Regions from separate parts of the Brevibacillus sp. SAFN-007a genome, predicted to be linked through region 2. Evidence: predicted binding sites of a transcription regulator. Region 2 holds the regulator's gene; each other region holds the start of a gene.
The links. The regulator LexA, encoded in region 2, represses DNA repair genes until DNA is damaged. The targets are predictions, from matches to a motif close to CGAACATATGTTCG.
Positions count from the first base shown of each region.

Region 1: ACTHO6_RS07950 (DNA polymerase IV) is a predicted target of LexA. The motif match lies at 8,271-8,284, and genes of this name have one in related genera.
Region 3: recA (recombinase RecA) is a predicted target of LexA. The motif match lies at 2,692-2,705, and genes of this name have one in related genera.

Region 1 covers NZ_JBQCKK010000005.1:131-10,635, forward strand. Annotated here, with positions in the region: gene ACTHO6_RS07915 (LysR family transcriptional regulator) at 390-1,265, opposite strand; gene ACTHO6_RS07920 (DMT family transporter) at 1,418-2,305, shown strand; gene ACTHO6_RS07925 (amidohydrolase) at 2,386-3,981, opposite strand; gene ACTHO6_RS07930 (MFS transporter) at 4,217-5,524, shown strand; gene ACTHO6_RS07935 (hypothetical protein) at 5,698-5,979, opposite strand; gene ACTHO6_RS07940 (YolD-like family protein) at 6,244-6,594, opposite strand; gene ACTHO6_RS07945 (hypothetical protein) at 6,591-6,971, opposite strand; gene ACTHO6_RS07950 (DNA polymerase IV) at 6,968-8,212, opposite strand; gene ACTHO6_RS07955 (AraC family transcriptional regulator) at 8,393-9,262, opposite strand; gene ACTHO6_RS07960 (helix-turn-helix domain-containing protein) at 10,202-10,505, shown strand, end outside.
Region 2 covers NZ_JBQCKK010000007.1:115,335-125,839, reverse strand. Annotated here, with positions in the region: gene ACTHO6_RS10830 (MerR family transcriptional regulator) at 1-232, shown strand, start outside; gene glnA (type I glutamate--ammonia ligase) at 266-1,600, shown strand; gene ACTHO6_RS10820 (hypothetical protein) at 1,797-2,354, opposite strand; gene ACTHO6_RS10815 (Hsp20/alpha crystallin family protein) at 2,559-2,999, opposite strand; gene ACTHO6_RS10810 (DUF4269 domain-containing protein) at 3,043-3,657, opposite strand; gene ACTHO6_RS10805 (DUF456 domain-containing protein) at 3,765-4,250, shown strand; gene lexA (transcriptional repressor LexA) at 4,376-4,999, opposite strand; gene yneA (cell division suppressor protein YneA) at 5,345-5,686, shown strand; gene ACTHO6_RS10790 (DUF896 domain-containing protein) at 5,779-5,976, shown strand; gene crcB (fluoride efflux transporter CrcB) at 6,080-6,445, shown strand; gene ACTHO6_RS10780 (HelD family protein) at 6,495-8,741, shown strand; gene ACTHO6_RS10775 (HesB/IscA family protein) at 8,815-9,117, opposite strand; gene ltaE (low-specificity L-threonine aldolase) at 9,248-10,288, shown strand.
Region 3 covers NZ_JBQCKK010000006.1:684-11,188, reverse strand. Annotated here, with positions in the region: gene ACTHO6_RS09205 (competence/damage-inducible protein A) at 1-1,019, shown strand, start outside; gene ACTHO6_RS09200 (DEAD/DEAH box helicase) at 1,027-2,616, shown strand; gene recA (recombinase RecA) at 2,792-3,850, shown strand; gene ACTHO6_RS09190 (RecX family transcriptional regulator) at 3,975-4,622, shown strand; gene rny (ribonuclease Y) at 4,903-6,444, shown strand; gene ACTHO6_RS09180 (TIGR00282 family metallophosphoesterase) at 6,565-7,359, shown strand; gene spoVS (stage V sporulation protein SpoVS) at 7,478-7,738, shown strand; gene ACTHO6_RS09170 (2-oxoacid:acceptor oxidoreductase subunit alpha) at 8,467-10,245, shown strand; gene ACTHO6_RS09165 (2-oxoacid:ferredoxin oxidoreductase subunit beta) at 10,217-10,505, shown strand, end outside.

The DNA of each region.
Region 1 (10,505 bases), on a different contig from region 2:
TGGAGAGGGATATGATGCGTCAGACTTCTATTTATAGTGTGTGGCAGCACCTTGATTGGCGTCGCGCTGCTACTTTTGCTCGCTTTGTTCTTCCTTGTAGCAATCCATGCAAAGGGCACCATTGTTCTCGAGTTCGAAATCTGTCAAGCGAGCTTGGCAGGATTTGCATTGTTTTTCTGTAAGCACCAAGTTCAAGACTATATCTCCTCTCAATGATGTACGTTAGTCTCGTTATATTATAACCAATCATTGATATTTCGAAAAAGCATGCTCGTGTTAACATTTCGTGAATTCCTTCGCTCCATTCATCCTGCATAGAAGCTTGCGAAAGCCTTTCCGCCCGCCTCCGTCCCTGCCGAGCGGGATTTGTCGTCGTGACCCGAGCCTCGCTACCCTTGCTCGCGCACCCAGTCAATCACAACCTGCAAAAAGCGCTTGGCCGCAGGAGATTGCTTGCTAAACGACGTCGCCGCCACGCCGAGCGAACGGTAATGCTCGCCCACAAGCGGAATCATGCGGATGTTCGGCGGCAGGCGGAACAGGATCATTTCCGGGAGGATGCTGATGCCCAGCCCGTTTTGCACCATGGCGATAATCGCGTGGTCGTCCCCTACCTCGTACTTGACGCGCGGCTGTAGCTGGTACTTGCCAAGCAAGCGCTGAATGTCGTTGTCGCAGCCTTCCTTCGGCATGATGAACGTTTCGTCGGCGAGGCGGCTCACATGCACCCGCTCTTCCTGATAGAGCGGGTGTTCGTCTGTGACGAGTACATACAGCGGGTCTTTTTTCAACGGAATCGCCTCCAGGTCTTCGGTCGTGGGCAGCGAGACAAAGCCCATGTCCACCTCGCCCGCCTGAATCCAGCTCTCGATTGCGTCGTAGTAGCCTTCGAGCAGTTGGATCTCGATGGCGGGGTACTGGTCCTGAAACCGCTTCAGAATCCCCGGCAGCCATTGGGTGGACACACTGGTAAACGTTCCGATCCGCACCGTCCCTACCTCCATGCCATTGATCGCGTGGACCTCCTGCTGCATGCGCTCCTGGACCCGCAGCATCTCCCGCATGTACGGGAGCAGCCGCTCGCCGTTGCTCGTCAGGCTGATCCCGGAGCGCCCGCGCGTCAGGATCGAGAAGCCGAACTCCCGCTCCAGGCTGGCCAGGGCGTGACTGATCGCCGATTGCGTCAAGCCGAGCATTTCCCCGGCTTTGGTCAGACTCCCTGATTCGATGACGGTGACAAACACCTCGTACTTGCTGAGACTCACGCCACCCTTCCTCCTTTTCTTTTCATGACATTTGTTCATGAAAAGCATGAGTAACATTCATTTTTCTTATCCAAACAATACACGTATACTGAGGATGGCGCAATACGATTCCTGGATGGTTAGCCTGCTTCATGCGGGCGAGGAGGCTGGACATGAAAACACAAGCGAAAGCCGATTTGGCAATGATTCTGGTCACCCTTTTTTGGGGATCGTCTTATTTGTTCATGCAAATGGGGCTGAAGGATTTGGAGACCTTCAACCTGATTGCCATTCGCTTCGGCATTGCCTTCGTTCTCGCGGCCGCTCTTTTTCACAGGCGGCTGCGCGGCACCAGTCGCAAAACGCTCGGGCATGCTTTTATTCTCGGCACGATTTTGTTCGGGGTATTTGTCACGGTCACAAACGGCGTCAAATCGACGACCGCTTCCCAGGCCGGATTTCTGGTCAGCCTGACGGTGATCTTCGTCCCGCTTTTATCCATCCTCATGCGCAATCGTCCGGAAAAGCGCGTGTTTGTCGGAGCCGGACTGGCGATGGTCGGGATTGGCCTGTTGACGCTCAACGCCGAGCTGCGCATCAGCCAGGGCGATTTGCTGTGCATCGCCGGAGCGCTCTGCTACGCGACCCACATCACCGTGACGGGCAGATGGGCTTCGTCTTCGGACACGATCCAGCTCGGCATTTACCAGCTCGGCTTTACTGCCTTGCTCGGCCTGGCGTTCTCCTGTTTGTTCGAGTCGCCTGCCCTGCCGCATTCCGCACAAGGCTGGGTCGCTGTGCTCGCTCTCAGCGTCCTGTGCAGCGCGATCGGCTTCGTCGTCCAGACTGTCGCGCAAAAATATACATCACCGACGCATACCGGGCTGATTTTCTCGCTGGAGCCTGTCTTCGCCGCTCTGTTTGCGTTTTGGTTCGCGGGCGAGACGCTGACGGTGCGCGGCTATATCGGCGCGGCAATCGTCCTGTTGAGCGTGCTGATTGCAGAAGTGGATGTGACGAAATGGCTGCGGGGCAAGCGGCAGACGGGCGTATCGGCCTGACGTCTTCTTGCCATCCAAAAAACCGGCTTCGTATGCGAAAGCCGGTTTTCTTCGTGCTTGTAGGGCGCGACCTGTCTTTTCTAGCTGCTGTAGACGACCTTTCCGCCGATGACGGTCATGACGACCTTTGTCGTGAGCAGCTCATCCGGGGCGATGGCAAACAAATCGCGGGAGTAGACTGTCATGTCCGCGTATTTGCCGCGAGCCAGCGTTCCTTTTACGTGCGCTTCGTTGGTGACTTGCGCTCCTCCCAGCGTAAACAGATGGAGCGCTTCCTCCATCGTCAGCTTTTCTTGCGGGAGATAGCCGTCGTGCGTCTCGCCCGGCGCCTTGCGCGTCACTGCGGCATGAATGCCGAGCAGCGGGTCGATCGGCTCGACGGGCGTGTCAGAGCCTGCCGCACAGACAATCCCCTTTTTCATCATCGTTTTCCAAACGTACGAATGCTGGATGCGTTCCTCTCCCACCCGGTCGATGACCCACGGGAAGTCTGCTGCGAGAAAGCGCGGCTGGATGTCAGCGATCCGGTTTGGATGGTTCAGCCGTTCCAGCAAATCCGGGCGCAAAATCTGGGTGTGAATCAGTCGGTCGCGATAGGCTACAGCCGGGAACTGATCGAGACTGTCCAGCACCATTTCCAGCGCCTTGTCGCCAATCGTATGTACGGCAATCGGCATCCCCAGCTCGCGCGCTTGCCGCACCAGCTCGGTCAGTTCCTCCTGCGCGTGCACGGGATAGCCGCTCGTCGTCGGATCATCCGCATACGGAGCCGACAAGTAGGCCGTTCTCCGTCCCAATGCTCCGTCCGCAAAAATTTTCACCGCGCCGATCTGCACATGGCTGTTGCCGTAGCCCGCCCTCATCTCTAAATCGCGCAGCTCGTGCATGTGCGGGTAGTAGACCAGCAGATGGCAGCGAAGCCCCAGCCCCTCGCCATTGACCAGCTCGTCGTACAGCCGATACGTTTGTTCAAGCCCGCCCAGTTCGCGCAAGTCTTCGGTATGCGCGCCGGTCAGGCCGTGCTCCATCGCATAGCGAATCGAGCGGCGCAAGCTTGTTTTCAGCGTCTCGTAGCCCGGCTTGGGGATGTGCTTCGTAATCAGGGTGGACGCCGTCTCTAACAGCATGCCAGTCGGTTTGCCTGTGGCCGAATCGCGCACGATCACGCCTCCTGCCGGAACCTCGATGTCCGGGTGGTAGCCGCACAGTTCCAATGCCCGGGAATTGACCAGATTCGCATGTCCACAAATACGCGGCAAAAATACCGGGCAATGCGGCGCTGCCGCGTCCAGCTCCTCGATCGTCGGGATGCCTCCGTCGACAAACAGGTTCTCATCCCAGCCGAAGCCTTGTATCCATTCGTTTACCGCGGTTTCGTCCGCTCTTTGCCTGATGCGGGACAGCATCTCGTCCTTGGATCGCACTGTCCGCAAATCGAGCTGTAAAAAGGTGAGTCCCAGCCAGCCGAGATGCAGGTGACTGTCGATCAGTCCCGGCGTTGCCGTGCAGCCATGCAAGTCAATCACCTGCGCATCGCTTTGCCCGTATTGCAGCAGCATGTCAGCGCTGCTGCCCAGATCATGAACCAGTCCGTCCCGGACGACAACGGCCTCCACAAACCAATGTCGTGAATCACCCGTGTAGATGCGCCCGTTTTTGAAAATGGTCGTCGCCATATCGGTTCCCCTTTCTCCTTGCGCTCCTGTGCTTGCCCCTCTCCTTATTTGTTTGCCAGTCCGCTTTTTCCTTCCGATTCTGAAAAAACTTTTGGCGGTGGCTTTCCCGTCGAGCCAAACGCGCATGCGCTCGTTTCGCAAACAGAAAAATCTGGTACTTGCTTCGCCGCCTGTTGAAAGCTTGCCAGCTGGGGCACGTTATGTTCATGGCCCACTATCGAAGCGGGGGGATCGTATGCAGCAAAAAACGAAGAACCGTCTTCCTTCCTTATTCCAGCCGCAGAGCCATCGCTCTGCGAAAGCGGCAGGCTCGGCTTCTCCCGAACGGCACAAGCCGGGAGAGCTGGACAGCCAGGCCCGGCTCCTGCTGTTCGTCAACGGATTGTTCATCGCCGCCGGCGCGCTCTCCGGTACGTTCGTGAACGTCTATTTATGGAAGGTAAAAAGCCAGTTTGCGCCCATCGCCTGGTTCACATTCGCTACCCATCTGGCTGGCGCCCTGACCTTTTGGATCGCAGGCGCCTACGTCAAACGGTTCAATAAAATGAACATCCTGCGGGCAGGGATGGCAGGCTCAGCTCTTTTTTACATGCTCGTCCTTTTGGCAGGTCCTTTGGCCGTCTCGTACGCTGTCCCGCTCGGGCTGGTGCAAGGGATGGCAGTCGGCTTTTTTTGGCTTGCCTTCAATGTCGTCTACTTCGAGATTACCGGACCGGACAACCGCGACCGCTTCAACGGCTGGGCGGGCTTCCTGGCTTCCGTCGGCGGCATGCTCGCTCCGTGGCTAGCGGGGTGGCTGATTTCCCGGCTGCCTGGCAGCAGTGGTTACCGACTGATCTTCGCCCTCTCGCTCGCTCTGTTTGTCGTCGGCGGCATCATCAGCTTTTTTCTGAAAAAGCGCCAATCAGAAGGAATGTATGCCTGGGGCTTCTCCTTTCGCTGTCTGCGCGACGAGCCGGAATGGCGCTGGGCTGCCGCGGCTTTGGCAGCGCAAGGGATGCGCGAAGGCGTGTTCGGCTTCCTCATCGGGCTGTTTGTGTACATGGCTACCAAAAGCGAGATGACGCTCGGCAATTTCTGGCTGATTACATCGGCAGTCGGGCTGTTCAGCTACTATGCGGCGGCCAAATGGTACGCTCCGCGCTACCGCAAATGGGGCATGCTCGCGGGAGCAGTCGTGATGTGCGGCATCTTGCTCCTGTTTTTCTGGCAGGTGAGCTATGCGACGCTGCTTGCTTTCGGGATTGCCGTCGCCATCGCCTACCCGCTGTTTTCGATGCCAATGATCTCGGTCGTCTTTGACTTGATCGGCAGCAACGAACAAAGCGTACGAAACCGGGTCGAGTACGTCGTCCTTCGCGAGTTTGCGCTCGATGTCGGCAGGCTGCTGGGAATAGCGCTGTTTCTGGTGGTCACCTCGATCAGTGTCTCGACTCGCACGCTGAACTGGCTGGTGTTCGCCATCGGCACAGGGCCGCTGATCGCCTGGCTGTGCATGACCAGACTGTTTGCTTCCGCAAGCGTTCCGCAAAGCCGTCCGTAGCCGACCGCCCGTTCTCGCCAAACAGCACGGGGCACCAGCTGTTCATGCAAGGGAAGACGGAAAAACGGGCGAAGAGCCAAGGGTCGCTTGGCCGCTTGATTCCATGCACAAAAAAACCTTTCCCGCCCGCAAAACGCATCCGGCAGAAAAGGTTTCGTCCATTCGCTTTTCGATTACGCAGTCGTCGCTTTTTCTCTTGGCTTGGTCACGATGTGGTGACCGAGCGGCAGACCGCGCTGTTTCAGCTCATCCGCTGTCACAACGTGGAGCGTTTCGCTCTTACAGGGCATGGGCATCAATCCGCCAAACGGGCTCATGACCCGTCCGATCGTGTCTGTCTCGATAAGTACGTACAAGCCTTTTTCCTCCAGTTGCTGAATAAAATCCCCCCAACGTTTGGAAGAAATTTGATCGGCGTGCTTAGTGAACATGACACCCATTTCTTGTGCTAGCATGTAAAATCTCCTTTTTCCTATCCATCAGATATGTGCTTCCAAAAGATATCCTAACCATACAGGGAAACGGTCTGTTCTGGCAAAAAGCATTTCAGCCAAAAAAGGCCGAAAAACGGTTGTTTTTGACCGCTTTTCGGTTCAGGAATCCCGCCTCTTCTTCCCACACACCGTTTCAGCGCCGCACGCTGTTTTTTGCGGCTTGCCTTTTGCAAGGGAGCCTTTTTTCTCCCGACCCCGGCGTCCCAATCGCGTCGGGGCGTTCGTTCAGAAAGGCGCGGCCAGCTCGGCATGCAGCAAGCAGGCAAACGAAAGCCAATGCACCTCGGAGCCAGCCCGCAGCTTCAACCGCCGCGCTGCCCGATCAATGTGGACGACCTGTGCCGACAAGCGGCGCGGCGACTGGCCGTCGTAGTACGTCAGCGTCAAGACGCGCCTGGTCTGAAACGCCTGCCACACCAGCTCGCTTAGCGCTCCCAGCTGATCCTGATCCAGCTCGGGCGGTACGTAGCGGCGCTCCTCTTCCTTCATGCGCACGTACATTTCCCGATGCTCGGGCAACACAAACCGACTTGAGACAAACACATTTTCTTTTTTGGATACGCGTTTCTCTCTCATGCTCGCCTCTCTCCTTGCTGATGATCTCGTATCCATGCGCCGACCAGCTCCTGGCACTCGGCGCGCAGCACCTCCATGGTATAGCTCGCTTCCCGCAAGTACCCGCGCTGACGGTAATGAACCACGTACGCGTAATCCTCGCGGCGGGCGCTGACAATCGTGCATCCGAGCTGCCGCAAATGGCGGCGCAGTTGATGGTGCTTGCGCTCTGCCCACCGGGAGAGCGCAAGGAACACAGACTGGTAGGACAGCTTCAACGGCACAGCCCCCAGTTGCCCCGCATCCGCCATCACCGCGCGAAACAGGATGCCAAACAAAATACATTGGCGCACCAGCTCTTGCTCCCTCGCTACTCCTGACGTCATCGGCTCTGTCACTTGTAATGCCCTCCGATCTTGCGCGCACGCTCCCTGGCCTGCCCCGCCTCCAAGGCCGAGGCCGCCCGCACAATCGCATCCGGGCCAAACCGCGCCCGAATCTCGTCCATCGCCCGGGCCAGCGAGCGACGCTTGTGCGTGTCTGTGAACAAATTCAGCTGCACGACATGATCGGGAACAAGCTGCCCCAGCGTGACGCCAATGCTGCGCACAGGCGCTCCTGTCCAGTGCCGTTCAAACAGGCGGCAAGCCGCTTCGTACAGCGCCATGGCATCATTCGTCGCTTCCGCAAGCTTCATCTGGCGGCCAAAGCCTTCGCCAGCCGCCAGATTCGCGCCGCGGCAGCCGATGGAAAGCACCGAGCCCATCCGCTCTTTTTGCCGCGCCCGTCGGCACACCTCCTCGCACAGCTCCAGCAGCACGACCTTGATTTCTTTTGCCGTATGGTAATCGCGCGGCAGCGTCATATGGTGGCCGATGCCTTTTTGCGTCTCGTATTCGTTCAACGAAACCGGCGAGTCGTCCAACCCGTGCGCGGTGCGCCACAGCACCTCGCCGTTCACGCCCCAGTGGCGGATGAGCACGGCGGGGTTAAGCGCAGCGAGCTGGCCGATCTGATAGACGCCCATCCGGTGAAAATGGCGCTTCATGCGCGAGCCTACCCCGAACAGTTTTTCGATGGGCAGGCGCCACAGCGTGTCGGCCAGCTCTTCCCGCTTGAGCCAAAACACCCCGGCTTCCTGCTTTTTGGCGAAGCTGTCGCAGGCCATTTTCGCAAGGACCTTGTTCTCTCCGATTCCCACCCGGCAGTTGACTCCCGTTTCCAGCCAGACACGCGCCCGAATCCGGGCAGCCAGCTGTAGCGGATCACCGCCAAACAGGTGAACGCTGCCAGTCACATCGAGAAACTGTTCGTCGACCGAGTACGGCTCCACCAGATCGGTAAACGCTTGAAAGATGCGCGTGATCTGCAACGACACCCGGAGGTAGTGCTCCATGCGCGGGCGCACCACCACCAGCTGCCGGCATTTTTGCTGCGCCTGCCACAGCGCTTCCGCCGTCACCACTCCGTATGCTTTCGCAATCGGACACGCGGCCAGCACCACTCCGCTGCGCCGCTGCGGATCGCCGGCAACCACAATCGGCTGATTCCGCAGTGCCGGATTCGCCGCTTTTTCGATGCTGGCATAAAAGCTTTGCATATCGATCAAAAAAACGATCCGTTTGCTCGCATTGGGCATCACGATCATCCCCCGAATAAGAACTTGTGTTCCCACCGGAACGTCGCTCTTATTATAGCAAACGTATGTTCGTTTTTATACCTGTCCTTGCGAAAAAATCACTGGTAATGATTTCTGCAAAAAAAACAAGCACACGCTGGCAGATGGTCAGCCGAGCGTGTGCAAGTCCGAGCAGACGGATTATTTTTTGACAACCGGAATCCAGATTTCACTGCGGAATGTCGGCGACGAGGTGTCCTTGTCTGCGTTCCATAGTATCTCCGGCCCTTCGGCCAGCTCGTAGCCGGAAGACACAAACCACTCCGAGTAAATCCGTCCCCACACATCCTGGAGCGTATCCGGGAAAGGCCCCACGGCTTCAAACACCGCCCAGGTAGAGGCCGGAACCTCCAGCTTCGCCAGGCTCTCCGGGCATTCCAAGGTGGTGGCTACCCCGATGTAATGATCCAGCTCCCCGTTGTCCAGGCGGCCTTCGGAAAAATTCGTGGATGCGCTCAGCATCCCGAGCGGCTCCACGTTGGAAAGAGACTTGAGCAGCTGGATTTTCTCGGCATCCAGCGACGCCCACATGGCGGCAATCTCGGGATTCACCCCGTGGTAGATCAGCGGAACCCTTTTCATCAAGCCGACGATGCGAAAGGCCTCTTTTTCTTCCATACGGTAATTCATTGCGCTTCCTCCTTTGATGGATAGATGAAAGGTCATTCGCGAATAGGCTTTCAGGGACTGCCCGCTGGCTCTCGCTTCGCTGGGCGTCACCCCGTGCATGTGGAAAAAAGCGCGGGCAAACGAGTCTGGCGAGCTGTACCCGTACTTGACGGCCGTGTCGATCACCTTCATCCCGCTGTCCTTCAGGTCGAAAGCAGCAAGGGTAAGGCGCCTGCGCCGGATATACTCCGAGAGCGGAATGCCCGCCAAGGACGAAAACATTCTTTTGAAGTGGTATTCCGACCAGCAAGCCACCCGGGCGACTTCCTTGAAGTCGATCTCGTCAGCCAGGTGCTCCTCGATGTAGTCCATCACTTCATTCAGCTTTTCCAGCACATCCATGAAAACGACCTCCCTCTCTCCCACAGAATAGCAGACGACCACCGAGGCCTTCCGACATTTCGTGCCCGATTATGCAGGCCGCTGGCACTCGTCATTCTGCAAGGATAAGCGCGGCTTTGGGCGAGGACAGACACGAAAAACCCGGGCGGGGGCCCTTGTCGACAAGACAGGACCGTTCCATGCCCGAGCAAACGAATTGGTATGTATTTGTTCCGACTTTCTATTGTGGCTACCCATACGTCCAGCGAAAAGTGGCGCAAGGGGGCGGTTGTTCATGCAACCGGGGCTTTTTTGTCATTTCCTTGTAGTCTGCCTGGGTTTGGTTTTCCTCGAGTCCTCAATGTAACCAAAGCTGATCGTCAAACACGAGTACCCGCATCGCCAGTTTCAGTCCCCTGTTCCTCGGGTCCTCAATGTAACGATCTTTGAGGAGCCAGCAGCGGTTGCCTACGTCGAAGTTTCAGTCCCCTCGTTCCTCGGGTCCTCAATGTAACCGACCTTAGTCGGCATGAACAAACCCAGTAATGCCAAGGCTTTGCATGCAGGCAAAGGCCTCCAACATTCGGTACTTTTTTCGAGGATTCCCTTTCTGTCTAAAAACAGGCCCTATCCTCGAAAACTGTGTCCGATCATTAGGATTCACTTGCAAGAGTAGAATCATGTACGCTTACGACTATCATAAATCATTTGCCTCCTTTTTATAATACCCCTTCCTTGCATCCTGCCGAAATTACTACAAATCTTTTGTTCACAACAAAACGTACTTCACTTCTCATCCTCCTGTCGGCCCCATGCCCATCCTCCATCCTAGATCTGTATATTCCTGTTTCCCTTGACTACACCTTATCTCGTACACTAAAGTGGAATTTGGATTTTTCAGTTTTTACGGGCAATAAAATTCGGCCAAGCAAAACCATTTTTACGATTAGGAGGTATTCTATGCGGCTGCAAGAACCGTTGCAACGTTCGTTGCGGTCAGAGATAGAAACAATCCAAAAACAATTCGGCTTCACCCTCAGCAAACTCAGTGCGCTGACAGGCATCAATCACGGGCATCTCAGTGATATTTTACGGGGCAATCGCCCAATGACGATCAGACAGCTGGATGCCTTGGCTCATGCATTTGAACAGCCTCCCGGATGGCTGTATGAATTGTATCCCGAAGAGTGCTTTGCAAAAGAGAGAGTTTCACGACCAAGAGTCATCCCGTATTTAATCCGGTGCGCTGAGATCGGACGGCAGG
Region 2 (10,505 bases):
CAAGGAATTGATTGAAAAAGGACTCAACATTGCCGGCATCAAGCAAGTGCTGAAGATGCAAGAGCCTGTCACGGAGCCGACGAAGATTTCGCCCACCTCCGAGGTGAAGCGCAAGGACATGTCTGACAAGGAACTGCATCAGTTGCTCAGACAACAGATTATGTATCGCAATGCTGCCCGCCCAGGCGAGGACGCATTGATTCGTGGAGAGCTATCCCGCTTCTTCCACTAATACAAAGTTGTGAGAGAGACAGGAGGAGAGAATGTGAGCAAGTACACAAGAGAAGACATTATGCGATTGGCCCAGGAAGAGGACGTAAGATACATCCGTCTGCAGTTTACTGACCTGCTGGGGATTATCAAAAACGTGGAAATTCCTCTGTCCCAACTGCCAAAAGCGTTGGACAACAAACTGATGTTTGACGGTTCTTCCATCGAAGGCTTTGTCCGCATCGAGGAATCGGATATGTACCTGGTACCGGACCTGGATACCTGGGTTGTATTCCCATGGGGCAACGAGCATGGGAAAGTGGCGCGTCTGATCTGTGATATCTACATGCCGGATGGCTCTCCGTTCGAGGGTGACCCTCGCTACATTTTGAAGCGCGCGCTGAAAGAAGCAGAAGAAATGGGCTTCTCGGCGTTCAACGTGGGGCCAGAACCTGAATTCTTCCTGTTCAAGCTCAACGAAAAAGGCGAACCTACGCTTGACCTGAACGACCAGGGTGGCTATTTTGACTTCGCTCCACTCGACACTGGCGAAAACTGCCGTCGTGACATCGTCTTGACGCTGGAAAAAATGGGCTTTGAAATCGAAGCGTCCCACCACGAAGTAGCGCCAGGCCAACACGAAATCGACTTCAAATACGCAAACGCGCTGCAAGCGGCCGACCAGATTTTGACGTTCAAGCTGGTAGTCAAAACCATCGCGCAAAAGCACGGCCTGCACGCAACCTTCATGCCAAAACCGCTGTATGGAGTGGCAGGCTCCGGTATGCACGCGAACCAATCCCTGTTCCGCGGTAACGAAAATGCGTTCTACGACGAGACAGACGAGATGGGCCTGAGCCAAACTGCGAAGCATTACCTTGCCGGTATTTTGCATCACGCTCGCGGCTTCACAGCGATCACCAACCCGCTCGTGAACTCCTACAAACGTCTGGTGCCGGGCTATGAAGCTCCTTGCTACGTGGCATGGTCCGCGAAAAACCGCTCGCCGCTGATCCGGATTCCAGCCTCTCGCGGCATGGGAACCCGTATCGAAGTGCGCAGCCCGGATCCAGCCACAAACCCGTACCTCGCATTGGCAGTCATGCTGAAAGCCGGCCTGGACGGAATCAAAAACAAACTGGAAGTACCGCCAGCCATCGACCGCAACATCTACGTGATGACGGAAGAAGAGCGCGAAGCAAACGGCATCGTCAACCTGCCAGCTACGCTCAAGGAAGCGATCGAGTGCCTGAAAGCCGATCCCGTGATCTGCGAAGCACTGGGCGAGCACGCGCTGGTACACTTCATCGAAGCAAAAGAAATCGAGTGGGATATGTTCCGCACACGCGTCCACGATTGGGAGCGCGAGCAGTACATGAGCACGTACTAAGAAGCGAGACCCCTTGTGCCTGTTGGGCGCGAGGGGGTTTCTTTTTGTGGGGGAGGTCAAAAAAGGAGTGGGCGTTTTCGCGGCACCCACAAAACGCCCACATGTACGCGTAGATTCCCTGTATGTACGCCTTGAACGTACTCATACGATCGCTTTCCAGCTTCTTCGTGTCAGGGGTGTTCCCATCGCGTGTGTCTTAACGGTTGGCATATGCCAGAAATTTGTAGAGCCACTCCACGTCCCACTGTTTTGAGCGACAAACAGTTTCCCAATGGCTTTTAAAATGATCCATTTCGGCTTGCCAGTCTGGATAGTTAGTTTTACATGCTTGTATAAACTCCTGGGAACCCCCGATAACAGCATGATCTTCTGATGAAAGGAAAGCACCCCACGTATTGCTTTTCGAATACATGGCGTTTTCCAATATGAGTAGCGTATCGCGGTAGTCTGCATAAGGGGTAGTGACAGTAACCTCCCAGTGCACGACTCGGTCAGGATCGTACACGGTTTCGAAGCTATCCTTTCTCTCGATTTCGGATACGAAAAAGGAATGATCGCCGATTGACTGTGCCGCTTTCGTTAAGGCTTTATACTGATTTTCAGTTAAATGAAAACCATCAATCGGAAAAAGAATCATTCTCGCTATGATTGTATCTGCGTACATTTCCCCGAATGAATCTGTGCTTGTAAAGACGCTATGGAAACTTCGGGCGAGTTCAGCCCTGGATTCACTATCAGTAATCGGCTTCCTCAATCTCCTTTTCCTCTCCTTATTGCTTGAGATTGCCCTAACGGTAGTGTAGACATATTCTTTGTTCCCCCATAAAATCCTTTATCAGGAATTTCTTTGTAGAAGAAAATGCTCCTTTTCTACTAGGATGATAGGAATAGAAGCCACAGCACGATTGAATGGTATCAATCGGGAATGTCCGTGAAAAAAGCCCTCCGGCAGAGGGCTTTAATGAAAATCAACATCGATGCGCTTTTTTGTGTTAGGCTGGACCTTCGGCAAACGAATTTCGAGAACCCCATTTTTGTAAGACGCTTTAATCCCTTCTTCCGCAACACGGGTGGGCAACGTGACGGATCGTTGAAAGCGGCCGACGAAACGTTCTTGTTTGTGGATTTGTTCCTGTTTCGTTTCATGGGTACGGTTGATACTGCCACTGATCGTTAAGATGTTCTGGTCTACGTCTATATGTACGTCTTCCTTCTTTTCCAAACCGGGAATATCGCAAGTAGCAATCATTTCCGTTTCTGTTTCATGCAAGTCAATACGGGGCATCCCAAACCGATTCCCAACATTTCCGATAGCTGGAATGCCGGCTTCAAAAAACCGATCCAAATCTTTTCTCATGTTTTCGAGCAGGCGAAAAGGCTCGTAAGGTACTAAAGACATGATAGAGTCCTCCTTTCATCGCAATCTTGAGGTAGTATGACACTCACCGGAGACGTTTATGCATACGGATTCTGCCCACAAGAGCGCGAAGCTGTTCATCCGTCCACTTTTCCACATCCAATAGCGCCTGGTATGGATCGTCTCCCGAAATGTTAAAATAGGAGGCAAAAGCAGGTTCGGTTTTCAGGCCGTTTTGCTTGAACTGCCGAATACCGCGGAGGGCGTCCGCGCCACCGAGCAGCAGCAAGCGGTGCTCGACGACCATGTGCCGATACGCATTTTGCTGTTCGATCGGGCGCGGCTGGGCAAACAGCTCAAACCAGAAGCCGTAGGCAAAAAACGCAATCAGGCAGGTAGGCACGTCCTGCACGAGCAGACGAGCTTCCTTGTAGCCTTCATGCGTGGCATAGGAAGCGCGGGCGGCTTCGGCAAACTGATCGAGGTCGTGGCTTTCGCAAATGATATCCAGATCGCTGGTTGCGATGTCGATATCGAGGGGAATCGTGCCTGTGAGCACGGGATCAAAGGCTTGTAGCCGCTGCATGATCGCGGACTGCTCGATGGCCCGGCCCGCTGCTTTTTGTTTGGGTGTCCCGCTATGCAAATAGGATAGATCGCGCCAGTTTCGCGTCATGGATAGCCCTCGTTTCCTTGTCATTTACAGCTCCTCCCCAACGCCTCAACGACTTCACGCATTCACGGAAAGAAACGTGCAACTTGAATCGGCTGTTTCTCGTAATACGTATGTGAGAGGAGTGCATGGAGATGGATATTTTCCTTTGGATCATCGTGTTGTTGCTTTTCGCGCTGAGTATCGCCGGTATATTCTTGCCGGTCTTACCGGATACGATTTTGCTGTGGGCAGGCTTTTTGCTCTACCACTTTTTCATAGCCGATCCGGGAGCGGGGCTGCCAGCGTCTTTCTGGTGGGGGATGGTGGTGCTCAGTATCCTGCTGTACGGGGCCGACCTGCTGACCAACATGTTTTTCGTGAAAAAATACGGGGGCTCCAAATGGTCTTCGGTGGCTGCGGCCGCAGGGATTTTTCTCGGGATCTTTGTGTTTCCGCCGTTCGGGATGCTGCTTTTGCCGTTTGTGCTGGTGGTGTTGGTAGAACTGTTCGGGCAAAAGCAGCCGCTGGAAAAAGCGGTCAAGGCAGGCTTCGGCTCGCTGATCGGCTTTTTGGGCAGCGCGGTCGTCAAAGCCGTATTGCAGGTGGGCATGATCGTCTGGTTTTTCCTCGCCAGATAAAAAAGAGAGACGAAAAAGGACAGCGAGGGCTGTCCTTTTTTCATGTGATCCCGTATCGATGCAACGAAGGCTGCGCCAAGCGATTGGGAGCAGCCGGGTTTTCGAAAGCGCATGGGCGAGAACGATTAGTGGATGAGACGATAGACGCCAATGACTTTACCGAGAATGGTGACGTTGTCCAAAATGATCGGTTCCATCGTGGCGTTTTCCGGCTGGAGGCGGAAGTGGTTTTTCTCCTTGAAGAAGCGCTTGACGGTCGCTTCGTCTTCTTCTGTCATGGCGACAACGATGTCGCCGTTGTTGGCGACGTGCTGCTGGCGCACGATCACGTAGTCGCCGTCCAGAATGCCGGCGTCGATCATGCTGTTCCCGGAAACCCGCAGCATGTACACCTTGTCTGAAGTCACGATATTTTCTGGAAGCGGGAAGTACTCCTCGACATCCTCGATCGCGGTAATCGGTTGTCCGGCGGTTACTTTCCCGATGACAGGGACGCGAACGACAGCGTCCTCGAAGTTGTCCTGAAAGCGGTCTTCCTCAGACAATAGTTCAATGGCGCGCGGCTTGGTCGGGTCGCGGCGGATCAGCCCCTTCTTTTCCAGACGCGCCAGATGGCCGTGCACAGTGGAGCTGGAGGCAAGTCCGACAGCTTCGCCAATCTCGCGGACGGATGGCGGATAGCCTTTATCCCGGACTTCCTTACGAATGAATTCGATGATGGCTTGTTGTCTGCTGGATAGTTTTGACATTGAGAGACACCCCTGATTTCTCGAACATATTTTCCTATATTATACCATGGGAGCCTGCGTTCGACAAACATAAGTTCGATTCGGAGGCGAACAGGATTTTTTGATCGGGTGGAGGCAGGCGATTCGACATCGCTTGCGAATTGTGGCGGATGGGCGAGTAGCGGTCGCCGCAAGCACCTTCAGCACCGTACTGCCGGGTGCCATCCCGACGTGAGCCGACTGCATACAGCCGCTAAAGAAGCAAAGGGGGAAGGCGGACGGTTTGGGGATTGACATGAACGTATGTTCCCCTATAAGATAGGAGTACGAACAAACAGAACGTACGTTTGCAGGAGGTCATCGTTTATGAAGGCAATGTCGATCCCGAACGGTTTGGAGAAAAAACAGCCGCGTCGTGCCCGTCTTGGTATTACGAGAGGACAAGCCCTTTTGTTTTTGCTTACGTTTTCTCTCTTTTTTTACTTGCTGACCGAACTGGTGTTTGCTTCCTCTGCGCAAAAGGAGCCGCCCAAAGGAAAAGAAGTGACGGTTCGTTCCGGCGACAGTCTTTGGACGATCGCCGTGCGCCATCAGCGGTCAGAAAAGGTCGATGTGCGCGATCTGGTTCTCGATATTAAAAGCGCGAACAACCTCGACAGCAATCTGATTTACCCGGGGCAGACCTTGTTCATTCCGGAAACCGACTGATTCGGGTGCTTCCTAAGCGCCCGCCATCTTGCCAGTTCTGCCTGATATGATATAATAGAGCGGCATTACTACAGAGTGGGAGGAGCCGGAACGTGGTATCTGACGCGGAAATTAAACGAATCAACGAGCTGGTCAAGAAATCTCGCGAGATCGGCTTGACCGAAGAGGAAAAGCAGGAGCAGAAGGCTCTGCGCCAAAAGTACATCGAAGCGGTCAAAACATCGCTTCGAGCGAATCTGGATTCCATCCGCTATGTGGAAGACCTTGAGGAAAATCGTCCCAAGCACTAAAGTTACTTGTATTGACCAGACAGACATCCTTGCTTGACGCTCGGGTGTCTTTATTATTCCTTGGGACGGTCTGCCAGTCTCGCAAATGAGGAGGGAGAAGCCATTGGCATGGGTAGCTGTAGCTGTTGGCGGGGCAGTCGGTTCGCTGCTTCGCTATGGGTTGGCGCTGGTTGCCAACCTGCCGGGCTGGCCTGTAGGCACGTGGCTGGCCAACGTCATCGGCTCGTTTGCCATCGGTGTTTTGTTTGTGTTCGGCAAGGAGCAGGGAAGCTTTTCCCCTGAGCTGTATCTTTTGTTCACGACGGGCGTGATGGGCGGATTCACGACGTTTTCCACGTTCTCGCTGGAAGTCGTGTCCTTCTGGGGAGAGGGAGAGTGGCTGCGCGGGCTCGCTTATGTCCTGCTCAGTATCGGAGTGGGTCTGCTGTCTTGTGCGGCGGGAATCTGGCTCGCCCGGCAGGTATCCTAGCGACAACCACAAAGAAGCACGGGAATGAACGATGAGAGGGGGGATGGGTGTGAGTACCCAACACCGCGATTACGAAGCAGAACAGAACAAGCTGGATGAAACGATTGCCTTGATCGACGGAGAGATTACTCGACTGCGCGAAGAGATTCGGGAAGCGACAGATGATTACGTGAAACAGGTCGTGAACGCGGCGAAGGCAAAAGATTTGCGCTATCTGGAAGATCACGGCCGCGACAAGCCGTACTTCGGCCGCGTCGATTTTCTCAAGGACGAGGTGTACGAGCTGGATCAGGTGTACATCGGAAAACGAGGAATTGTCCGCAGTGATACATTCGATTCGATCGTTGTGGATTGGCGGGCGCCCATTGCCAGCCTGTATTACTCCGGAGAGAGCAAGGACGCCTTTTACCGGATGGGGCGCGAGATCGTGCGTGGCGAGGTGCGATTGAAGCGCAACTTCGCGATTGAGGACGGAAAAATCGTCGGCATCTACGACGGGGCCGTCAAAGAGACGATCAACCGCGAGATGGGTCACCCGGACGAGTTTTTACAGGAGGGCTTCATTGACGAATTTTTGAACGCCAACCTGAATCTGACGAATGACAGCCGTTTGAAAGATATTGTCGCGACGATCCAGTCGGAGCAAAATGACATCATCCGGGCGGAAAAAGATCGGCCGATCGTCGTGCAGGGGGTTGCAGGCAGCGGAAAGACGACGATTGCGCTGCATCGGCTGTCGTACCTGATCTACAACTACCAGGATACGATGATGTCGAAAAAATTCATGGTGTTCGCTCCGAACCGGATGTTTCTGACTTACATAGCAGAGGTGCTTCCCGAGCTTGGCGTCGACGATGTTCAGCAATCGACGTTTGTGGACTGGGCGGCGCGACTCGTGAAGCCGCTTATGCCCAAAGGCTGGCGGATCGTAAGCCCGGACAAACCGCTGCAACTGTTTTTCGAAGAAGGGCAGGACGAGCGGGAGCAGGAAATCACCCGGAACCGCCTCCGCTTCAAAGGGTCGCTGGCCTGCCGGGAAGCCATGGAAACGTACATACGCTACGTGATCGAGACGAGAATCCCGTTCAAGAATCTGCGTTTTCTGTACAACAAGACGAATCAGGTCTTCACGATCCCGGGAGAGACGATTCGGCAGCTTTTTCTGGAGCAATTCGGGTCCTTGCCGTATCAGCGGCGGGTCGATGCGCTGCGCAAACATGTGAAGCAGGAGATGAACAAGCAGCTGTTTTCGCATTTGCGCGAGCGAAAAGTCGACCTCGACAAGCAAGGGCTGGCGAAGTTTGAGAAAATGCTGGAGCACATTCTGGATACGTATCTCGCCTCCTTCCCGCAGTTGGATATTTTCACCTCGTACCGCGAGCTGATTGCGGATGAGGAGCTTTTGCGCAAGCTCACCCCTGCGGACATAGCAGACGAGGTGGTCCGGGATGTGAGCCAGTCTTCGGCGGCGCTGTTTGCCCAGGAGCGGCTGGAGGCGGAGGATATCGCGCCGCTTTTGTACTTGCAGCATATTATCGAAGGAATGAACAAGGCCGAGCATTTTGACCACACGGTCGTGGATGAAGCGCAAGACTTGAGCGCGTTGGAGATTGCTGTGATTGCGCTCGCGACGAAACGCCAATCGCTGACGATTGTCGGCGATATTGCCCAGGGGATTCACAGCTATCGCGGCATTCACGCTTGGGAAGAACTGACGAAGGGGATTTTCGCGCAGATGCATCCGGCGTATTATACGCTGGCGCAAAGCTATCGCTCGACGGTTGAGATTATGCTGTGCGCCAACGAAGTGCTACGCCGGATTGAGCTGCCGGAATCAGTCTTGGCGAAGCCCGTCTTGCGCCATGGCGAAAAGCCGGTCATGGTCGAGGCTGATTCGCGCGCCAAGCTGTGGGCGGATGTCAGCGTACGGGTTGCCGCTTGGCAAAGGGAAGGCTTGCAGACGATTGCGATCGTCACGAAAACGATTCAGGCGAGCAAGAAGGCGCACAAAGCGCTTTTGGAGAGTGTCCCCGATTTGACGCTGCTTGGCAGCAAGGACAACGAGTTCCCCGGCGGCGTCATCGTCATGCCGGCTTATTTGACGAAAGGCTTGCAGTTTGACGCGGTCATTGTGGTCGATGTGGATGCGTATCAAAACAACGAATGGGACGCGAAGCTGCTGTATGTGGCGATGACCAGGCCCGTGCACCGTCTCGTGCTGATGCAGATGTCGGGCGAGCAGGCCCCGCTGTTGGCGGAGCTTTCGCCCGAGCTGTACACGAAGGCGTGCCTCTAGCTCTAGCAGCTCGCAAAAATCCCCTCTGGCTGAACGGACAGCAGAGGGGATTTTTGTAACAGCTACGCGACGATTAATGGTCGCCTGTGTTTCCTTTGGACGGGTTGGTAATGACGAAGCCTTCTTGCGGCAGGTACAGGTAATCGACGATGATGCCGTCCAGAAGCGGCTCGTCTTTTTTCACGACAACGTCGATTTCCTTGTCAGTGGAGACTACTTCATCTTCTTCGGTCGGTTTGTCCAGCGCCAGGCCGTAGTGGGCATGATCGCCGTGCGCATGAGTAATATAGACACGCAGCTTCAGGTCTTTGTCTTCTTCCTGTTCCATGATTGTGGTCAGCTGCTTGGCTGCATTGCGAGTAATCTTTACTTTCATCGGTCCAGTCTCCTAACTGTATGTAAGTGGGTTTCTTCTTCATCTTAGCAAAGAGGGAATCGCACATGCAATGTGGAAAGTGTTCGAACGAATAGAGTTGCTAGACGAACAGGCGGAAGGGGAAGCTTGAATGAAAATCGATTTGCGCAGCGATACCGTCACCAAACCGACAGAAGCGATGCTTCGCGCGATGGCAGAAGCCGAGGTGGGAGATGACGTTTATCGCGAAGACCCGACAGTAAACCGGCTGGAACAGATTGCCGCGGAAAGACTCGGGAAGGAAGCGGCATTGTTTGTCACCAGCGGGACGCAGGGCAACCAGGTCGCCGTGCTGACCCATTGCGTCAACGGGGACGAGGTGATCGCGGAAGCCGATTCCCATATTTTTTACTACGAAGCGGGAGCGATGTCGGCTTTGGCTGGCGTGCAGACCCGGACACTCGCGGGAGAACGCGGCGCCCTGCGCCCGCAAGACGTGGAAAAGGCGATACGGGGCAACAACATTCATTTTCCGCGAACCAGATTGATCTGTCTGGAAAATACGCATAACCGGGCTGGAGGCGCTGTCATCACGGTCGAGCAGATGAAGGGCGTCTACGAGGTAGCGCAAAAGCACGGGATTCCTGTCCATCTGGACGGAGCGAGACTGTTCAATGCAGCGGTGGCCCAGGGAGTCGACGTTTCTGCGCTCTGCCAGTATGCCGACACCGTTCAGGTTTGTTTGTCCAAAGGACTGAGTGCGCCAGTAGGCTCCATTTTGGCTGGGGATCGCGCTTTTATCGAAGAAGCGAGATGGTGGCGAAAGAAGCTCGGCGGAGGCTTGCGGCAGGCGGGCTATTTGGCTGCGCCGGGAATCATCGCTCTGACCGAGATGACCGAGCGGCTAAAAGAGGATCACGAGCGGGCGCAGCAGCTCGCCGAAGGCTTGCGCAAGCTGTCGCTTGCCGTGGAGCCTGTCGAGACAAACATCGTGCTGGTCAGGACCGACTCGATTCGGGAGACGGCAGTTGCTTTCCTGAAGCGCCTTGCAGACAGAGGGGTGCTGGCGGTCGATTTCGACGAATACGTGATCCGCTTTACGACCCACCGTCACATTGATTCGCACAGCGTCGACAAAGTGCTGGAGGTAGTGGAGGAACTGCTGGGAGCCACACGGGTTTCGGGATCGTGATATCCGTAGACGAGGGCAAGTGTGCGCTCGTCCCGTCTCCGAAGTTCCCATGGCGACGAAAAGGCCGTTTTCCCGCCAACGCATGTCCCGACGTTTCTGCCGACAAACGTAAAGACATCCCCCGTGTGTCCAGGAGTGGCTCTTCCGGCATGACGGGGTTTTTCTCTCTCCCTTGCGTGTATTTCCTCACTCGCGAAGCAATACTATACCCATTGAC
Region 3 (10,505 bases), on a different contig from region 2:
TGACCAAAGAAACGGTGGCAGCGTACGTGGGCGTCGGGCTGGAAACGAACCAGGAAGCGATGGAGAGAATCGAACAATTCTTTTTGCAACGTGGGATTGTCATGACGGAGAACAATCGGAAGCAGGCGCTGGTGCTCTCCGGCAGCCATGTCTTCTCCAACGACTTCGGGATGGCGCCCGGAATGGCGATCCGTCATGACAGTTGTACGTTCGTGTTGCTTCCCGGACCGCCGAGCGAGCTGTACCCGATGGTGGAGCGCTATGTGATGCCGTACTTGACGGGCCTGTTGCCGGAGAAGCAAGTCTTTCATTCCCATGTGCTGCGCTTCTACGGCATCGGGGAATCGGCTCTGGAGGAGCGGCTGCTGGATTTGATCGAACAGCAGGACAACCCGACGATCGCACCGTACGCCAAGGAGTTTGAAGTGACGCTCAGGCTCACGGCGAGAGCGGCTACGGCAGAAGCAGCAGAAGCGTTGATTTTGCCGGTGGAAGAAGAGATTCGCAAGCGTGTTGGCGAGTATGTGTACGGGATGGGAGAGGATTCGTCCCTGCACGCTGTATTGGTGAGCGAGCTGAAAAAGCGAAACGAGACGATCGCATGTGCGGAGAGCTGTACAGGCGGCACGGTCGCTTCGTTGATTACGTCTGTTCCCGGCAGCTCGTCTGTTTTTCAAGGAGGCGTAGTCTGCTACACAAACGATGTGAAAAACCAGTTGCTTGACGTGCCGGAAGAGGTTTTGCATACGGACGGCGCGGTCAGCCGGCAAACCGCGCAGCTGCTTGCAGAGAATGTGCGGGCGAAGCTGGGAGCCACATACGGTGTGTCCGTGACGGGTGTGGCTGGCCCCGATCCTTCGGAGGGCAAGCCTGTTGGCCTTGTCTACGTGGGAATTGCGGGAGAAGGGATGCCCACCGTGGTAAAAGAATTGCGCCTGGCTGGCAGACGGCAGGCGATTGTGGGGCGTGCCGCCAAATTTGCGCTATTTTACGCGCTGCAAATGCAAAAAGAAAGGTGACGTTTTCATGATGATGTTTTCTGATTTTCCTTTACATAAATCCATTTTGCAAGCGATTCACGACATGGGCTTCGAAGAGCCATCGCCGATTCAGGCTGCTTGCATCCCGAAAGTGCTGGAAGGGGGAGACCTGATCGGTCAGGCACAAACCGGAACCGGGAAAACTGCGGCCTTCGGGATTCCGCTCGTGGAGAAAATTACTCCGGCCAACCGGGTACAAGCCATCGTGCTGACTCCGACGCGCGAGCTTGCCATCCAGGTTGCGGGAGAGCTGCTGCGCATTTCCAAATACAACAAGGTACGCACGCTGCCGATCTACGGCGGTCAATCAATCGGCCATCAAATTCGCGCTCTGCGCCAAGGCGTACAGATCGTCGTGGGGACGCCTGGCCGCGTCATGGACCACCTGCGCCGCAAAACATTGAAGCTGGATCATGTACATACGCTCGTTCTGGATGAAGCGGACGAAATGCTGGACATGGGCTTCATCGAAGATATCGAAACGATCATCACCCATATGCCGGAAGAGCGTCAGACTCTGCTCTTCTCCGCCACCATGCCGCCTGAAATCAAGCGCCTGGCTACCCGCTACATGAAGCAGCCGCAAACGATCGCGGTCAGCCGCGAGGAAGTGACAGCGCCATTGATCGAACAGGTGTATTACAAAGTGTTTGACCGAAACAAAGTAGAGAGCCTGTGCCGCATTATCGACAGCGAGGATGTGGAGCTTGGCATCATCTTTTGCCGCACCAAGCGCGGGGTGGATGAGCTGACCGAAGTGCTGCAATCCCGCGGGTATTTGGCGGACGGCTTGCACGGAGACCTTTCCCAAGCGCAGCGCGACAAAGTCATGAACGCTTTCCGCGAAGGTTCCATCGAGTTTTTGATCGCCACCGACGTAGCGGCGCGCGGGATCGACGTAGGCAACGTGTCCCACGTCATCAACTACGACATTCCGCAAGACTCGGAGAGCTACGTGCACCGGATCGGACGTACAGGCCGGGCCGGACGCAAGGGAATCGCCATGACGCTGGTGACTCCGCGTGAAGTCAGACAGATGATGTTTATCCAGAAGCAGACCAAAGCACAAGTGCTGTCCCGCAACGTTCCGTCGCTGGAGGAAGTGGCTGAGCGCAAGCAGGAGCAGCTTCGCGAGCAACTGACCAGCCTGTTGGAAAGCGATGCGATCGCGGATATGTACCAAAAGGTAGCGGAAGCGCTCGTGGGTCAGTATCCGGCTGAGAAGGTGGCCGCTGCGGCGCTGCACCTGGCATTCCATACCGAAGCGGGCCATGTGCAGGAGACAGAAGCGTACAACTTCGGAGAAACGGGTGCTGCAAAAGGCATGGTGCGTTTCTTCCTGAACGTAGGCCGCAATGCGAACATCAAGCCGCAGGACCTCGTTCGCGAGATTTCCGAGTCTGTAGGCATCCCGGGCAAAGCGGTGGGCCGCATCGACATTTTCGAAAACTTCACGTTTGTGGAAGTGCCGGAGGAAGTGGCGGCGTTCGTTTATGAATCGCTCCGTCAAACCCGGATCAACGGCAAGCGCATCAACCTGGAGCCGGCAAAACCGCGCGGTGCGAAGCGCTCCTAAGCCGCTTCTCATTTTCAGGTGAAAAACAGACAGCCATTTCGCTGGAAGTCTCCAGGAAATGGCTGTTTTTCAATGCGAATATTTGTTCGTAAAAAATGCTTGGCAAACGGTTCTATCTCGATGTATGATGAAGACAAGCAAAAAGAGATGCGAAAAGTGAAAGGGTGTGTACCATTTGTCAGATCGTCGCGCAGCTTTGGAAAGTGCATTGCGTCAAATAGAAAAGCAATTTGGAAAAGGCTCCATCATGAAGTTGGGGGAAGTGTCCAACGTTCAGATTTCTACCGTTTCCAGTGGTGCGTTAGCGTTGGATATCGCATTGGGGGTAGGTGGATTCCCGCGCGGTCGGATCGTCGAGATCTATGGTCCGGAGTCATCCGGTAAAACAACCGTAGCTCTGCATGCCATCGCAGAAGTGCAAAGACAAGGCGGACAAGCAGCCTTCATCGATGCCGAGCACGCGCTGGACCCTGTCTATGCATCCAAGCTGGGCGTGAATATTGATGAACTGCTGCTCTCCCAGCCGGATACAGGGGAGCAAGCATTGGAAATTGCCGAGGCGCTGGTGCGCTCCGGTGCAGTCGATATCATTGTCGTGGACTCGGTAGCGGCGCTCGTTCCCAAAGCCGAGATTGAGGGCGAAATGGGAGATTCCCACGTAGGCTTGCAAGCCCGCCTCATGTCGCAAGCTCTGCGCAAGCTGTCCGGTGCGATCAACAAGTCCAAGACGATCGCCATCTTCATCAACCAACTGCGCGAAAAAGTAGGCGTGATGTTCGGCAACCCGGAAACGACGCCTGGTGGACGCGCTTTGAAATTTTACGCGAGCGTGCGTCTGGATGTCCGCAAAGCCGAAGCGATCAAAGTCGGCAACGACATCATGGGCAGCAAGACCAAGATCAAAGTCGTGAAAAACAAAGTAGCACCACCGTTCAAGGTCGCGGAAGTGGATATCATGTACGGGGAAGGGATCTCCAAAGAGGGCAGCATTCTCGATATCGGTTCCGAAATCGACGTCGTGCAAAAAAGCGGTGCGTGGTACTCCTTCAACGAAGAGCGCCTCGGCCAAGGACGGGAAAACTCGAAAATCTTCCTCAAAGAAAACCCGCATATTGCAGCGCAGATTGAGGCAAAAGTTCGCGAGTACTTCAGCCTCAACCCTGGTTCGGTTCCAGAAGCAGAGCCGGTGCTCGATCCGGAGCAAGAGGAAGAGCCAACATTTGACCTCGATTGATGAGCGAAAAGTCAACAGCCTGTCGATAAGACAGGCTGTTTTCTGTAAAAAACGTTTGCAGCCCATGCCGTTTTGCCAGGTTCTATCACATTGAAAAGGAAGCGTCGGAGAGGAGCGAGAGCCCATGAAGGGCGGCCCAATCACTGCCGTTCACCGCGATCACAAGCAAAAGCAGCGTTACCATATAGATGTGGACGGAGAGTATGCGTTTACGGTACATGAAGACATACTGGTAAAGTACAGCCTGTTGAAAGGTACGCAGGTGGACGAAGCATTTTATCGCGAGGTGCTGGCCGCAGAAGAGAAGCACAAGGCGTATCTGGGTGCGTTGAAGTATTTGGGGATACGCCCGCGTACGCGTCATCAACTGCACGCGTACTTGCTGGAAAAAGGTTTCGACGCCCAGGTTGCGGATGAAGTCTGCCAGCGCTGCGAGGAGCAGGGATACATAGACGATGAAGCGTTTGCCAAGCAATGGGTGGAGGAGAGACTGCGGCTGAAGCCGCGAAGCTCGTACATGCTGCGGATGGAGCTGGCGCAGCGCGGCGTGGACAAGGCGATCGCAGAGGATGCTGTGCAGGGCGTTTCCAGAGAGGCTGAACTGGAAGCGGCGCGTGCTTTGGTAGAGAAGAAAGCGCGCCGCATCGAGGGCGCGCCGACTCCTGACGAGGAGAGAAAACTCTTGGCCATGCTGATGCGCAAAGGCTTCTCGCATTCCATCGTCCAGCAGATTCGGGGAGAATTGCGCCAGAGAAGGGATGGAGAGCATTGACTCTATTTGCATGATCTTGACAATTCTTGTTCACAAATAATAAAATAGGTTTGTATTTACTTGGTGTATCATAACTTTTTGCGCTTTGCTCACTCGTTGCCTATGAAACAACTGAACAACCGTGCGATAGCTGTACGGATTCAGCGGACCGAGTAAAATCGGTCTTGTTTTTTAGGGAAAGTTCGAATGCGAGAGCAAAACGAAAGCGACACTCCATGAAAAACGAATGCTTGGAAAGCGGGGAGATTTTTTACCATAAGGAGGTGAAACGAAAAAGCCTATGGATCCAATTGTAACAGTTGTCATCGTGCTCGTCGCCCTGCTCATCGGCTTGGGTGCTGGCTACTTCATTCGCAAATCGATTGCGGAAGCAAAGATCTCCAGTGCGGAGGAAGCTGCGCGCCAGATCGTCGAGGAAGCGAAACGGGACGCCGAAGCCGTTAAAAAGGAAAAGGTGCTGGAAGCGAAGGATGAGGTGTTCAAGCTTCGTTCCGAAGCAGAAATCGAGTTGCGTGAGAGACGCAACGAGATCCAGCGTCAGGAACGGCGTATTCTTCAAAAAGAGGAGACGCTGGACCGCAAGATGGAACAGTTGGAGCGCAAAGAGGAAGAACTGGCTGAGCGCGACCGTACCATCGCAGAATTGCAAAGCAAGGTAGAGCACTTATATAAAGAACAAGTTTCCGAGCTGGAGCGCATTTCCGGGTTGACGCAGGATGAGGCCAAAACGATCATTCTGACCGATGTGGAAAATACCGTTCGCCACGAAATGGCCGTCATGATTAAAGAAATAGAGACGCAAGCCAAGGAAGAGGCGGACAAGCGTGCTCGCGAAATCATTACCACCTCCATTCAACGCTGTGCAGCCGATCACGTCGCAGAAACCACCGTTTCTGTCGTGACGTTGCCAAACGATGAGATGAAGGGCCGGATTATCGGACGGGAAGGCCGAAACATTCGCGCGCTTGAGACGTTAACCGGTATCGATCTGATTATCGACGACACACCAGAAGCCGTCATCCTGTCTGGCTTTGATCCGGTCCGCCGGGAAATCGCCAAAACAGCGCTTGATAAGCTCGTAGCGGATGGTCGTATCCACCCTGCTCGTATCGAAGAAATGGTGGAAAAAGCACGCCGGGAAGTAGACGAGCGAATCCGGGAATACGGAGAGCAAGCGACATTTGAAACCGGTGTGCACGGCTTGCATCCGGACCTGATCAAGATTTTGGGACGACTGCGTTACCGTACCAGCTATGGTCAGAACGTGTTGAAGCACTCGATGGAAGTGGCTCATCTTGCCGGCTTGATGGCAGCCGAACTGAAAGAAGATGTGAAGCTGGCCAAACGTGCAGGACTTCTGCATGATATCGGAAAAGCGATTGACCATGAAGTCGAAGGCTCCCACGTGGAGATCGGTGTGGAGCTGGCCAAGAAATACAACGAGCATCACGTGGTTGTCAACAGTATTGCTTCTCATCACGGTGATACCGAACCAACTTCCGTCATTGCTATGCTCGTGGGAGCGGCAGATGCGCTGTCTGCAGCACGCCCGGGAGCACGCCGTGAGACCTTGGAAACCTATATCCGACGTTTGGAGAAACTCGAAGAAATCTCTGAGTCGTTCGATGGCGTAGAAAAGTCTTATGCGATTCAAGCAGGACGTGAAATTCGCGTAATGGTTCAACCTGACAAGATTGATGATGCGGAAGCTACCCGTCTGGCACGGGAGATTACGAAGCGAATCGAAAATGAACTGGACTACCCTGGTCACATCAAAGTGACAGTCATTCGTGAAACAAGGGCGGTCGAGTATGCAAAGTAAAGTGGCTGACGGCCACTTTACTTTTTTTCTGCTACAGATGAGGGCTCCGCCAATAAGCGTGGCAGCCACGTTTTCTAATCGCAAAGCAGTTGTGTATACTAGCAATGAGGTGAATCGTACATGAAGCTTTTGTTTATCGGAGACATTATGGGATCGCCCGGCAGGGAAATCGTCAAAACGTACTTGCCGCTGCTGAAAAGAAAATACAACCCGACGTTTCTTGTCGCCAACGGGGAAAATGCGGCGCATGGCCGAGGGATTACCGAGAAGATCACCAAAGAGCTGTTCGAGATCGGTGTTCAGGCGATTACGCTGGGAAACCATGCGTGGGACCAGCGGGAGATTTTCGATTTTATCGACGGGGAGCCGCGGCTGATTCGTCCGGCGAATTTTCCTGCGGGAGCGCCAGGCAAAGGCATTACATACATCAAGCAGCCGGAAGGAGAGCTGGCTGTCATCAACTTGATGGGAAGAACGTTTCTTCCGCCGCTCGACTGCCCATTCCAGATGGCCGACAAACTGGTGGAACAGGCCCGTAAGCGCACGAAGCTGATTTTTGTCGACTTCCATGCCGAAGCCACATCCGAGAAACAGGCAATGGCCTGGTATCTCGACGGACGCGTCACGGCTGTAGTCGGTACACACACGCACGTCCAGACCGCGGATGAACGGATTTTGCCACAAGGGACCGGATTTTTGTGCGATGTGGGAATGTGCGGTCCGCGCAATGGCATTCTCGGGATGGAACGCGAGGCGGTCATCCGCAAATTTTTGACTCAGCTGCCTGTCCGTTTTGAAGTAGCGCCTGATCCTGCGCAGTTGAACGCCGTCCTGATTACGCTCGACAAGGCCACGGGGCATGCGAAAAAATTGGAGCGAATCAGAATTGACGAAGACCATCCGTTTATGGAATAATGGACATAAGATTAGAATTTTTTGAATCTTTCAAGTGGGTTAGGAGGAATTTTTAGGGGTTATGCGAATATCATTCTAATGATGACAGGATTCCTATCAGACGGGAGGTTCAAAAAGGATGGAAGTATTAAAAGTTTCAGCAAAGTCTAACCCCAATTCCGTTGCTGGTGCCCTTGCCGGCGTTCTGCGGGAACGCGGTGCAGCCGAAATCCAAGCCATTGGCGCTGGGGCGCTTAATCAAGCTGTGAAGGCCGTAGCAATCGCACGAGGGTTCGTAGCGCCGAGTGGTGTTGACCTCATTTGTATTCCAGCCTTTACGGACATCGTGATTGATGGAGAAGAGCGTACAGCAATCAAGCTAATCGTAGAACCCAGATAATAAAAGCTGCAAACGAATCGCCTGCCTGTTTGTTCGAAGAATGAACAGGTTTTTTCGTGTGTAAAAAAGGCGGCCACACGCGGGGCGCGAAAAGCTGGGAAGCGGCTGGTGCCGGAGTGGACCAGCTTTCCCAAAGCCGACGCGTGGCTCCTTGTTTTCTTCTTCATAGAAAAGACGATGCGCGACAAGCAGGTTTTCCGGACTGCGAAAGAGGGAATCGGATAGACAGACAGGTGCTTGCCTGTTTTGCTCCCGTTCGCATGCCGGATGATCGGTGCGTTCATACGATACTAGAAAAGACGAGAATGAGCGAGAGGTGTGAGGAGAAGGGGGGCGCGAAGCTATGCCGCCCGATTTGCACCAGAGCGGATTGGGACGAGCGCGTATGAAAGGAGAAGAAAGGGGCTATTCTGTTTGTAGAAGCAGCGAGGCATTCCCGGTTGCGATAAGCGCTGCCCAGAGATGAAAAAGCGGCGAAAGCAATGCAAATTGTGCAAGGAAACTGGTTGCGTGTTTTCGGAAACGTGCTACAATAATACATGAGGATATTAATGTACCAAGTTCAACATTAAAATTCAGGTCAAAAGTAAGTGGAGTAAAAGCACTTGCAATTTGACAGGGACAGGACTACAATTGTTACTGTCTATGCACAGAATTGTCACATCTTATCAATCTTTCTCCGATAAGATGGGCAGCTTGCTCACAGTCACTGAAAGGGTGGAATCTGAATGATTAGTCAACTTTCCTGGAAAGTTGGAGGACAGCAAGGGGAAGGCATCGAGAGTACCGGTGAAATTTTCTCGATGGCGATGAACCGGATGGGTTACCATCTGTACAGCTATCGTCACTTCTCTTCCCGTATCAAGGGTGGACACACGAACAACAAGATTCGCGTGAGTACAACGCCAATGCGTGCGATCTCCGACGATCTGGACATTCTCGTAGCATTTGACCAGGAGACAATCGATTTTAACGCGCATGAGCTTCGCGAAGGTGGCATCATTATTGCTGATGCGAAATTCAATCCAAAGTTGCCGGACGGGTTGAAGCCAGTTCGCTTCTTCACTGTACCACTAACTGAGATCGCTGATGAACTGGGAACTTCCCTGATGAAAAACATGGTGTCGATTGGTGCGTCCAGTGCAATCCTCGGCATTCCAGTGGAAAGTTACCGAGCTATCGTTGAAGATATGTTTCTCCGCAAAGGCGAAAAAGTGGTCGAAAAGAACATGGAAGCCATTCGCCGCGGTTTTGATTATGTAAATGAACTGACAGGCGGCCAACTGCCTGAGTTCCAAATGGAAAAGGCTGACCCGCAAAAACAACTGTTTATGATCGGGAACGATGCGATCGCTTTGGGTGCTGTAGCAGCAGGCTGCCGCTTCATGCCAGCTTATCCGATCACACCTGCTTCCGAAGTGATGGAATACCTGATTAAAAAACTGCCGAAATTCGGCGGAACCGTTATCCAGACAGAAGATGAGATCGCTGCGATTACGATGGCAATCGGCGCTAACTACGCAGGGGCGCGTTCCATGACAGCTTCTGCAGGTCCTGGTCTGTCTCTGATGATGGAAGCAATCGGTCTGGCGGGTATTACGGAAACGCCGGTTGTGATCGTAAACACCCAGCGTGGCGGCCCATCCACCGGTATGCCGACCAAAATCGAGCAATCCGACGTGAATGCGATGATTTATGGTACACACGGCGACATTCCAAAAGTCGTCATCACGCCAAGCACCGTAGAAGAGTGCTTCTATGATACGGTTGAAGCGTTTAACATTGCGGAAGAATATCAGCTTCCAGTTATTCTCATGACCGACCTGACCCTTTCCTTGGGCAAACAAACCGTTACGCCATTTGACTACAGCAAAGTAGAAATCCGTCGCGGGAAGTTGCTCGCTGGACAAGAATTGCCGGAAAAAGAGCAAAACGACCTGTTCAAGCGCTATGAAGTAACCGAAGATGGTATTTCTCCACGCGTGATTCCTGGTCAAAAATACGGTTTGCACCACGTAACAGGGGTTGAGCACGATCAAACCGGCCGTCCTTCCGAGAATGCTGCTAACCGTATCCAACAAATGGATAAACGTATGCGCAAACTGGATGGCATTCTGAAAACGTTCAAAAACCCTGTAGCAGTCGATGCTCCTCATGCTGATGCGGATGTTCTGGTAGTGGGAATCAACTCCACCATCGGTACGATTCAAGAAGCAAAAGGCCGTCTGGAAAAAGAGGGAATCAAGGTCAACCATGCACAAATCCGTTTGCTGCATCCATTCCCGACCGAACAAATCAAAGCACTTGTGGACAAAGCGAAAAAAGTGATTGTTGTTGAGCATAACATCCAGGCACAAGTTACGAACCTCATCAAACAACACGTAGGAAGCGCTGAAAAAATCCAATCTGTGCTGAAATATGACGGTAACCCATTCCTGCCGAAGGAAATCTATGCTGAAGTGAAGGAGCTGGTAAAACATGGCGACTATGAAAGAGTTTCGAAATAACGTAAAGCCTAACTGGTGCCCAGGCTGTGGAGACTTCTCCATCCAGGCGGCGATTCAACGCGCCGCAGCGAACGTAGGTCTGGAGCCTGAGAATCTGGCGGTTATTTCTGGTATCGGGTGTTCCGGGCGTATTTCCGGCTACATCAACTGCTATGGTTTCCACGGTATTCACGGACGTGCCCTGCCAATCGCACAAGGTGTGAAAATGGCAAACCGCGAGCTGACTGTTATCGCGGCTGGCGGTGACGGGGATGGATTCG